Regions from separate parts of the Mesorhizobium sp. ArgA1 genome, predicted to be linked through region 1. Evidence: riboswitches for the same ligand, from Rfam matches in the RefSeq annotation. Region 1 holds a riboswitch; the other holds the start of a gene.
What was found. Region 1 has a riboswitch for cobalamin ahead of ACWGTI_RS15320 (CbtB domain-containing protein). Riboswitches for the same ligand answer to the same signal wherever they lie in the genome.

Region 1 (4,349 bases):
CGACGCCGACACGCTTGCCGTAGCCGAGCATGCGCAACGCCAGCCCGAAGGCAGCCGTGGTCTTGCCCTTGCCGGGGCCTGTGTTGACGATCAGCAGCCCCTTCTCGACCGTCTTTTCCGCAACCTCGGCATCCTGCACCGCCTTGCGCTTGGCCATCTTGGCGCGGTGGCGTTCTTCGTCTCTTGCGTCGATATCGGTCATTATTTCACCTTGAGCGGCAGCCCGGCCACCATCAATAGCACCGTATCGGCAATGGCCGCGACCTGCTGGTTGAGCCGGCCGGCAGCGTCGCGGAAACGGCGCGCCAGCGCATTTTCGGGTACGATGCCTTGCCCGACTTCGTTGGAGACCACGAACCACGGTCCGCGCGGCCGCGCCAGCACATCGCCAAGCCGCCGGCATTCTGCGTCAAGATCATGGTCGGAAAGCATATGATTGGTCAACCACAGCGTCAGGCAGTCGACGAGCACTGGCTGGTTGTCGGGTAGCGCCTTGAGCGCGCCGGCGAGGTCGAGCGGCGCATCGATGGTCGCCCACCCCTCGCCGCGCCGCGACCTATGCAACGCGATGCGCGCGCGCATCTCGTCGTCATAGGCTTCAGCGGTGGCGATATAGATCCATGACGGCGGCAGTGCCGTCGCCAGGGTCTCGGCGTGCGCGCTCTTGCCGGAGCGCGCACCGCCGATGATGAAGGTCAAACTGCGATCAGGCAAAGCTGTCGCGCAGGCTGGTCGTCGTACCGGTGAAGCGTCCGCGCACCACGCCAATGACGGCGCCGAGCACCAGCCAGAACACCAGATTGGTCACCGTCACCGCCACCACGAACTGATGGTGCAGGCCTTCCGGGATCGGCGTCTCGAAACTGTCGGGCTGTGGCGCGCCGACAATATGCGGGGCGACAATCAGGACAACGGCAAGGACAGTCAGCGGCGCCGAGGTGCGGAAGGCGATCAAGGCAAGGCCAATGGCGGTCGCCGCCACCGTTGACCACCACCAGATCTGGCGCGGCATGAGATCGGCCGCCGGCATTGCCGGCAGTTCCGGCGGCAGGCCGAGGCCCGGCGCCAGCGTGAACACGGCAAAGCCGGCCAGACCCCAGAATACGCCCTGGCGCCAGTTGCCGATGCCACCGGCGAATTCGGAAACCGCCACCAGGACCAGCGCGAAGCCGATGCCGGTGACGATATTGGCCAGCACGCTGAACGCGAAGCGCTCGAAGCCATCGGCCGGCGCCCAGCCTTCGTCCTCCGCCGGCGCGGCCGCTTCAGCCGGTGCGGGTGCTGCGGTGCTCATGGCATTTTCCGCCGGCGCAGCGGTGCTCATGGCCTTGGTGCCCGCAGCGTTGGCGGCGGGCGCCGCAGCATGCTCATGGTCATGGCCGCCACCGGCCTGTTCGTAGACTTCCGCCTTCAAGATGAGCGGCACGGTGGCATAGGCCTGCATGCAGGCGAGAACGACGCCAGCCACGAGCCCGGCAATCGCCGCGACGAACACGACGTTGCGAAACAGGTTCATGATGTCAGATCCTCGTCAGTGGCAGGGAAACGCCATCGAATGGCGATAGTCGTGCGCGGCATTGTGGACAGCATCGATATGCGAGAAGCCGACAACGCCGATGACGAAAATGCCTAGAAACGCGCTTAGCACGAGCTGCATGAAGCGCGACTGCGAGGAGACGGAAGCGCCGAGGGAGACGGAAGCGGTATTCATATCTTGTCCTTTCGCCCTCCACCCGAGGGCATCGAAGTCAGTTCCCTGTCGCCGGCAGGTCTCCTGGCTCGCGGATCAGCGCCCTTCCCCACCTTCCCGAAGAAAAATCCTCAGTGGCTTGGAGAGGACTACCGCACACAGTTGCGGGGGCAGCCACGGCATCGGGCAACAAGTCAGCCCTCACCGCATTCCCTCTTGGTCCCTAATGGAACCGACGACATGCGTGACTATAGGCTGAAACAGCCGCATCCGGCAAACCAAATTCCGCCGGCCAACAGCGCGAATGCGCCATGCAGCGTTACGTGTTCAAGGCGGTGATCCGATCGGCAACCAGCCGCTGCAGCCGCCACAGATGACGATCGTGAATGCCGCGCTCCTCCAGATTCTTCACCGTGTTGTAGAGATAGTCGGCGCCCGACCCCCAGTGCCCGCAGGATGTGGCCAGCCTGTCGACGATCTTCGCTTCGTCGAGCGGGCCGGAATAGGTCAGCCCGTTGCGGTTGATGACGAAAGCCAGGGCTCTGAGCGGACCGGCCTCGCTTGCAAGCTTCAGCATGCGCGGCCGGTAGCTTGTCGGCTTCAGTGTGATTTCGCGCCGGAACAGCCGGCCCAACTGCTCTCGCCGGTTGTCATCGGCCAGCCGGAAGGCGACGCCCTTGCACTGTCCGCCACTGTCGAGCGCCATCATCAGGCCCGGGCTTTCCTTGGTGCCCCGCCAGCGCGTCATGTTCATGCAAAAGGAGCGGTGCCAGCCGCGCGCCAGGGCGACGCGGTCCTCGACATAATCGATTTCCGGTTTCCAGATCAGCGAGCCGTAGCCGAACAGCCACAGCGGTTCGCTATCGGGGAGTTCGGCCTGAAGTTCGTCCAGCAGCGCATCGTAGTCGCTGTCATCGAGGTGCATCGCCTCCGGGTCAGGTCCGGCGTCGGCGATCTCGCGCCAGCAGCGCGCGACCAATTCCGGCGTAAGCGACATCTGTCGTGCGGCCACGTTCCGAATCCCCCATATCCACGACATGATTATGCGCCGCGCCCCAAACCGGCAATGCGGCACCCTGATTGACAAACGATTTGCCGGGGTGTCGGCTGGCGTATCCTTAGAGGACGCCAGCCATGCAACCCAATCCAAGCCAGCGCGCCCCCTACAACGGCCTGACCAAGGCCGAACCGACGCTGCCGTCCTCGGCCTATTGGGACGCGGAAAGCTACCAGCGCGATCTCGACGCCATCTGGTACAAAAGCTGGCTGCTCGTCTGCCGCGAGGCCGACCTTGCCCAGCCTTTGGCGTTCAGGACCTTCCGCGTCGGCACGCAGGAGATCGTCGTGCTGCGCGACGACACCGGCGAACTGCGCGCCTTCCACAACACCTGCCGGCATCGCGGTTCGCAACTGTGCCAGGAGAGCGAGGGCCGGCTGAAGGCGCGGCTCATCACCTGCCCCTACCACGCCTGGTCCTATTCGCTGCGCGGCGACCTCGTGCGCGTTCCCTCGAAATTGCTGCCCGAGGGTTTCGACAAGGCCGACCATCCGCTCTACCGCGTGGCGCTCTCGGTCTGGCGCGGCTTTGTCTTCGTCAACCTGCAGGAGGATGCCACCGGCTCGGCCCAGGCATCCTTCGATCCGGCATCCGGCAACCTCGGCAACTGGCCGCTGGAAACGCTGATATCAGGCCATGTGCTGCGCAAGGTGATGAACTGCAACTGGAAGATCTTTTGGGAGAACTTCAACGAGTGCTTGCACTGCCCCGGCGTCCACAAGGACCTGTCGCGGCTGGTGCCGATTTACGGCCGCGGCCTGATGAGCCGGCACGACGACCCCGAATGGGTTCGCCATGCCGACAATGACGCGCCGGAGTTTTCCGGTGGCTTGCGCGCCGGCGCCGAGACCTGGTCGCGCGATGGACACGCCCATGGCCCGGTCTTCTCCGGCCTGACGCCGGCCGAGCGCGCGGCCGGCCAGACCTATGCCACCAATCTGCCCTCGATGTTCATCGTCGGCCATGTCGACTATGTCCGCACCGTGCGGCTGACACCGCTCGGCCCCGAGCAGACCGAACTCACCGCCGAATGGCTGTTCGCGCCGGAGGCACTGGCTGAGACCGACATCGACAATGTCGTCGCCTTCGGCACCCAGGTGCTGGAGGAGGATGCCGCGATCTGCGAGATCAACCAGAAAGGCCTGCGCTCGATGCGCCACCAGGCGGGCGTGCTGATGCCCGAGGAATACGATCTGCACCGCTTCCACAACTGGGTGCGCGAGCGGCACGCGGCGCTCTGATCCTCAGAGAGACTTCGGCAGATAGCGCCACGTTGCGAAGCCGCAGACCGCGCCAGCACGCTGGGCGTGGCGAACACCGATCCGTTCCCGGCAAAAAACGAATTCGGTCAAAGGCCTTCCGCCGCAGGCCTCAAGCGTCGGCTGATGCAGCATGCGCGATGCGCCCCGCAGGCAAGCGCGGGCGGCCTTCTTTTGTCCGGTGCAACCGTGATAGTCGTCTTCAAGGGCTGATTCAGATCGCGAGACCATGAGCATTCATACCGCACCCCCTGGAGATCGACCGAAGCGCATCGTCGCCATCGACATCGTGCGCGGCATCGCGCTGATCGCCATGGCCAGCTACCACTTCACCTGGGATCTC
Region 2 (4,349 bases), on a different contig from region 1:
TCCTTCTCGCTCAAGCCGGTGGAAGTGAAAGCTGCCTGAGAGTCGGCTCGTCGTATCGGCATGAAAAAAAGCGGCAGGCCAGGCCCGCCGCTCTTTTTTGGAAACTTCGGCTGTTAGCGGTTGCCGAAGAGGTTCCGGTCGCTGCCCTGCGGGGCAGATTTCTGTACGTCGCCCGACGAGTTCAACAGCTTGTACACCGGCGAACCGGTGTTCGGAACCGACGACGTCTGTGTGTTGTCGACGTTGACGGTCGCCTGGTTGTCGACGGCGCTGGAGCCGACATTGTCGTTGCGGGCATAAGCACTGCCGGCGGCAACCAAAAGCGCAGCGGCAGCAAGAGCAATCTTCTTCATTTCAGGTCTCCTGAGTTTCATCATGCGGCAAAGCGACTATCCCGCCGCTCTGCGTTTTGTTCGATGTTCGACTGGGATCGTTGTTGGAAAACCCGGAGGTCGGATCCCGATCGGCCGTTAGCGGCCGAAGAGGTTGCGGTCGGCGCCCTGTGCAGGGGCCTGAGCAGCCGAATCCGACTTCGCAACCGAAGCCGTGTGGCCACTGTCGGTCGACGTAACCGCAGGCTGGTTGGCACCGTTCGAACCATAGTTGTCACTGGCGGCGAAAGCGCTGCCGGAAATGGCCACAACGGCGGCGGCAGCGAGGATAATCTTTTTCATTTCAAATACTCCTGAATTTCTTCGAAATCCCAACAGCGACGGACGGGCCGCCACTCTTTTTGTTTGGATCGGGATCAGCTGTTAATGGCCGAAGAGGTTGCGGTCGCTGCCCTGAACGAGGGGCTGCTTGTCCACGGGCGCCGACTTCTGAATGGAAGCCGTATACGAGCCGTCAGCCGCTGCGGTGGGCTGGTTCGCTCCATTGGAACCGTAGTTGTCGCTACCAGCGGAGGCGCTGCCGGTGATGGCCAAAACGGCGGCGGCAGTGAGGATGATCTTTTTCATTTTTAGCACTCCAGTTTGTCTGTCCGTCTAGCGGCCGGCGTGTGGTGGGAGAATTCGCGTCGTTCGGACAGCCCCGATGTGGGAAAGCCAGAGGCTGGTTTCCAATCACGAAGTTGTTCCGGCTGGGCCATGACTTCGCCTCTTGTAATTTTCGTAAGCATGCCTACTATCTAATTTTATCCTGACAATACAAAGCTTTACGTAACAGCGCCATCCGGCTCACCGAGTGTGTCAGGGCGTCAGCGTTCACACCGTCCTGCACGCATTGTCAACAGAAACGAACCGTTCGGTTCGATTTTAGAAACTGCTAATAGTCACTTTTCGATACCGTTGCTCTTTTTTGACCCGGCCAAGAGCCGGGCAAGAGGCGATTCGAAACAGCAAAGATCGCTCGCCAAATCAGGATTTCGGCCCCGCAGTCGCCAGCCTATGCGCATGCGATGCGTGTCGCGCCGCATGGAGACGATGTCGCTTTCATGCCGATGTCGCGACCGCTGCCGTGATTAGATGATCGCATCTCAGGTGCCGCTTCGTGACGACGGAGCGGAGAATTGGGAAGCCGGTCTAAATCCGGCGCTGCCCCCGCAACGGTGGTGGAGTTCAAGTCGCAACGGGAGACCACTGGGCGAGAAGCCTGGGAAGGTGTCGCGATGGTCCGCAAGGACAACTCCAGAGCCCGGAAACCAGCCCGAGATGCTTGAACTCGACTGATCGCGGTGGGCGGTCAAGAGGTGGATAGTGCATGTCCGGCATCGCGCCGGCCTGCAGCCGATCCTTCCTCCATCACCACCAAGTTCAGTCCTTGAACCATGAGGACAGAACTATGGATGCGCGCAACGACATGCAGAGGCTCTTGAACAGCCGCAAGCAAGGTTATTCGCTCGAGCAGCCCTTCTACACCGACCCGGACTACTTCAAGCTCGACATGGAGCTGATCTGGTATCGCGACTGGCTGTTCATCGGCCATGATTGCGAGCTGCCGAAACCCGGCAGCTATATCACCGTGCAGATCGGCGACTATCCGGTGGTGCTGGTCCGCGACCAGAAGGGCAACATCAACGCCTTTCACAATTCCTGCCGCCATCGCGGCAGCCGCGTCTGCAACACCGAGAAAGGCACGGCGGCAAAGCTCGTCTGCCCCTATCACCAGTGGACCTACGAGCTCGATGGACGACTGCTGTTCGCCCGCCAGATGGCCGAGGGTTTCGACAAGAGCCAGTTCGGCCTGAAGCCGGTCGCCTGCGAAAGTGTGGCCGGTTACGTCTTCATCTGCCTGGCGAAAGAACCCGCAGACTTCGCGCCGATGCGGGCCATGATCGAACCGTACCTCAAGCCGCACCGGCTGAATGAAGCCAAGGTCGCCTTCGAGAGCACGATCATCGAGAAGGGCAACTGGAAGCTGGTCTGGGAAAACAACCGCGAGTGTTATCACTGCGCTGGCAACCATCCCGAACTGTGCAAGACATTTCCGGAAGCGCCGACGGTGACCGGTGTGCAGGGCGCAGACAGCGACCCGGAGATGGTGGCGCACTGGGCAAAATGTGAGGCGGCGGGCCTGCCGAGCAAGTTCCGCATCGATCCGGCCGGACAATATCGCGCCACCCGCGCGCCGCTGCTGCGCGATGCCGTCAGCTATACGATGACAGGAAAGCGCGCGGTGACGAAGAACCTTTCCGATACCGTTGCCGCCGATCGCATCGGCACCTTGATGCATTACCACTATCCGACGACCTGGAACCACATCCTGATCGACCATGCCGTGACCTTCCGCGTGCTGCCGATCAGCGCCACAGAAACCGCGGTGACGACCAAGTGGCTGGTACACAAGGATGCGATCGAGGGCGTCGATTACAGCCTTGAAGAGCTCACGCATGTCTGGACCGAGACCAACGACCAGGACCGCCGCATCGTCGAGGAAAACGCCTTCGGCATCCTGTCGCCGGCCTATGAGCCGGGCCCCTATTCGGAGCTGCACGAGGGTGGCGTGATCCAATTCGTCGAATGGTACGCGGCCTTCATCGGTCCCCGTCTTGCCGAAGGCGGCCGGCCGGCGCTGCGCAGCGTGGCGTGAGAGAGGTCGGGGGATGAATGCGATGACGGATCTTGGGCTCTATCGCCATCTCGACCAGATGGCGCCGTGGAACGACAGGCTGCAGGTGCTGGAAGTGATCGGCGTCAGCGACGAGGCGCCTGACGTCAAGACCTTCACCTTCCGCTCCGACAACCAGACCTGGTTCCGCTACAAGCCGGGCCAGTTCGTGACGCTGGAGCTGCCGACACCGGACGGGCCGCTGATGCGCACCTACACGCTGTCGTCCTCGCCGTCGCGGCCGTTTTCGATCGCGGTGACGGTGAAGGCACAGGCCGGCAGCATCGGCACGCGCTGGATGTTCGACCATCTGGTGCCCGGCTCGCACGTCAAGGCCTATGGACCGGCCGGCGACTTTTCGCTGCACAGCCACCCGGCGGCAAAATATCTGTTCATTTCTGCCGGCTCCGGCGTGACGCCGATGATGTCGATGCTGCGCTGGCTGAACGATTGCGCGCCATGGACGGATGTCGGCTTCGTCAACTGCGCGCGGCGTGCCGAAGAGATCATCTTCCGCAAGGAACTCGAACTGCTCGGCGGCCATATGCCCGGCCTGTCGCTCGGCTTCATGATCGAGGAACGCTCGAGCCGTGAAGGCTGGTACGGTCATATGGGCCGCATCGACGCGATCCGGCTGCCGCTGCTGGCGCCCGATTTCCGCGAACGCGAGATCTTTTGCTGCGGCCCCGATCCGTTCATGCGCGCCGTGCGCGGAATGCTGGATGCCGCGGGCTTCGATATGACGAAATATCATCAGGAGAGTTTTGCCGCGCCTGCGGTGGAGGAAGTCCCGGCGCCGTTTGCCTCACCAGCTGAAGACGGCACCGCTGTTCCTGTCGAAGCCGTGACGTCGATCCGCTTCTCGCTTTCGGAGGTCGACGCCGGCTGCGTCGCCGGCCAGACCGTGCTGCAGACGGCGCGCAGCTCAGGTGTGCGGATACCAGCCGCCTGCGAGTTCGGCCTGTGCGGCACTTGCAAGGTGAAGAAGGTCTCCGGCGCTGTCGAGATGAGCCACAATGGCGGCATCCTCGACCACGAGATCGATGACGGTTTCATCCTTGCCTGCTGCTCGAAACCGCTGTCGGCGCTCGAAATCGAGGCGTGAGCGAACTGACATCGCCGCCGCGCTGGCTGTCCTCGCTGGGCCTTGACTTGCCAAAGAAAGACCAACTGGTTAGACGCAGTTTCAGGGGGGCCTGATAAATCGTGTAATATGAGCGGCCTGTTCCGGGCGGCTGCGGCGGGGAAGAAGCGATGCAGCAACGGGTCTACGCGGTGGCGAGCAAGGACATCGTTTTCGA

Region 2: linked by a shared signal. The riboswitch ahead of ACWGTI_RS13380 (aromatic ring-hydroxylating oxygenase subunit alpha) and the one ahead of ACWGTI_RS15320 (CbtB domain-containing protein) in region 1 are both predicted to bind cobalamin.

Annotation. Positions count from the first base shown of each region.
Region 1 covers NZ_JBSKBQ010000005.1:225,706-230,054, forward strand. Annotated here, with positions in the region: gene cobO (cob(I)yrinic acid a,c-diamide adenosyltransferase) at 1-202, opposite strand, end outside; gene cobU (bifunctional adenosylcobinamide kinase/adenosylcobinamide-phosphate guanylyltransferase) at 202-714, opposite strand; gene ACWGTI_RS15315 (CbtA family protein) at 707-1,516, opposite strand; gene ACWGTI_RS15320 (CbtB domain-containing protein) at 1,532-1,711, opposite strand; cobalamin riboswitch at 1,748-1,942, opposite strand; gene ACWGTI_RS15325 (gamma-glutamylcyclotransferase) at 2,010-2,702, opposite strand; gene ACWGTI_RS15330 (aromatic ring-hydroxylating oxygenase subunit alpha) at 2,825-3,988, shown strand; gene ACWGTI_RS15335 (DUF1624 domain-containing protein) at 4,236-4,349, shown strand, end outside.
Region 2 covers NZ_JBSKBQ010000004.1:260,353-264,701, forward strand. Annotated here, with positions in the region: gene ACWGTI_RS13360 (ABC transporter ATP-binding protein) at 1-39, shown strand, start outside; gene ACWGTI_RS13365 (DUF680 domain-containing protein) at 114-353, opposite strand; gene ACWGTI_RS13370 (DUF680 domain-containing protein) at 471-674, opposite strand; gene ACWGTI_RS13375 (DUF680 domain-containing protein) at 756-959, opposite strand; cobalamin riboswitch at 1,463-1,665, shown strand; gene ACWGTI_RS13380 (aromatic ring-hydroxylating oxygenase subunit alpha) at 1,783-3,030, shown strand; gene ACWGTI_RS13385 (2Fe-2S iron-sulfur cluster-binding protein) at 3,053-4,153, shown strand; gene ACWGTI_RS13390 (PqqD family protein) at 4,303-4,349, shown strand, end outside.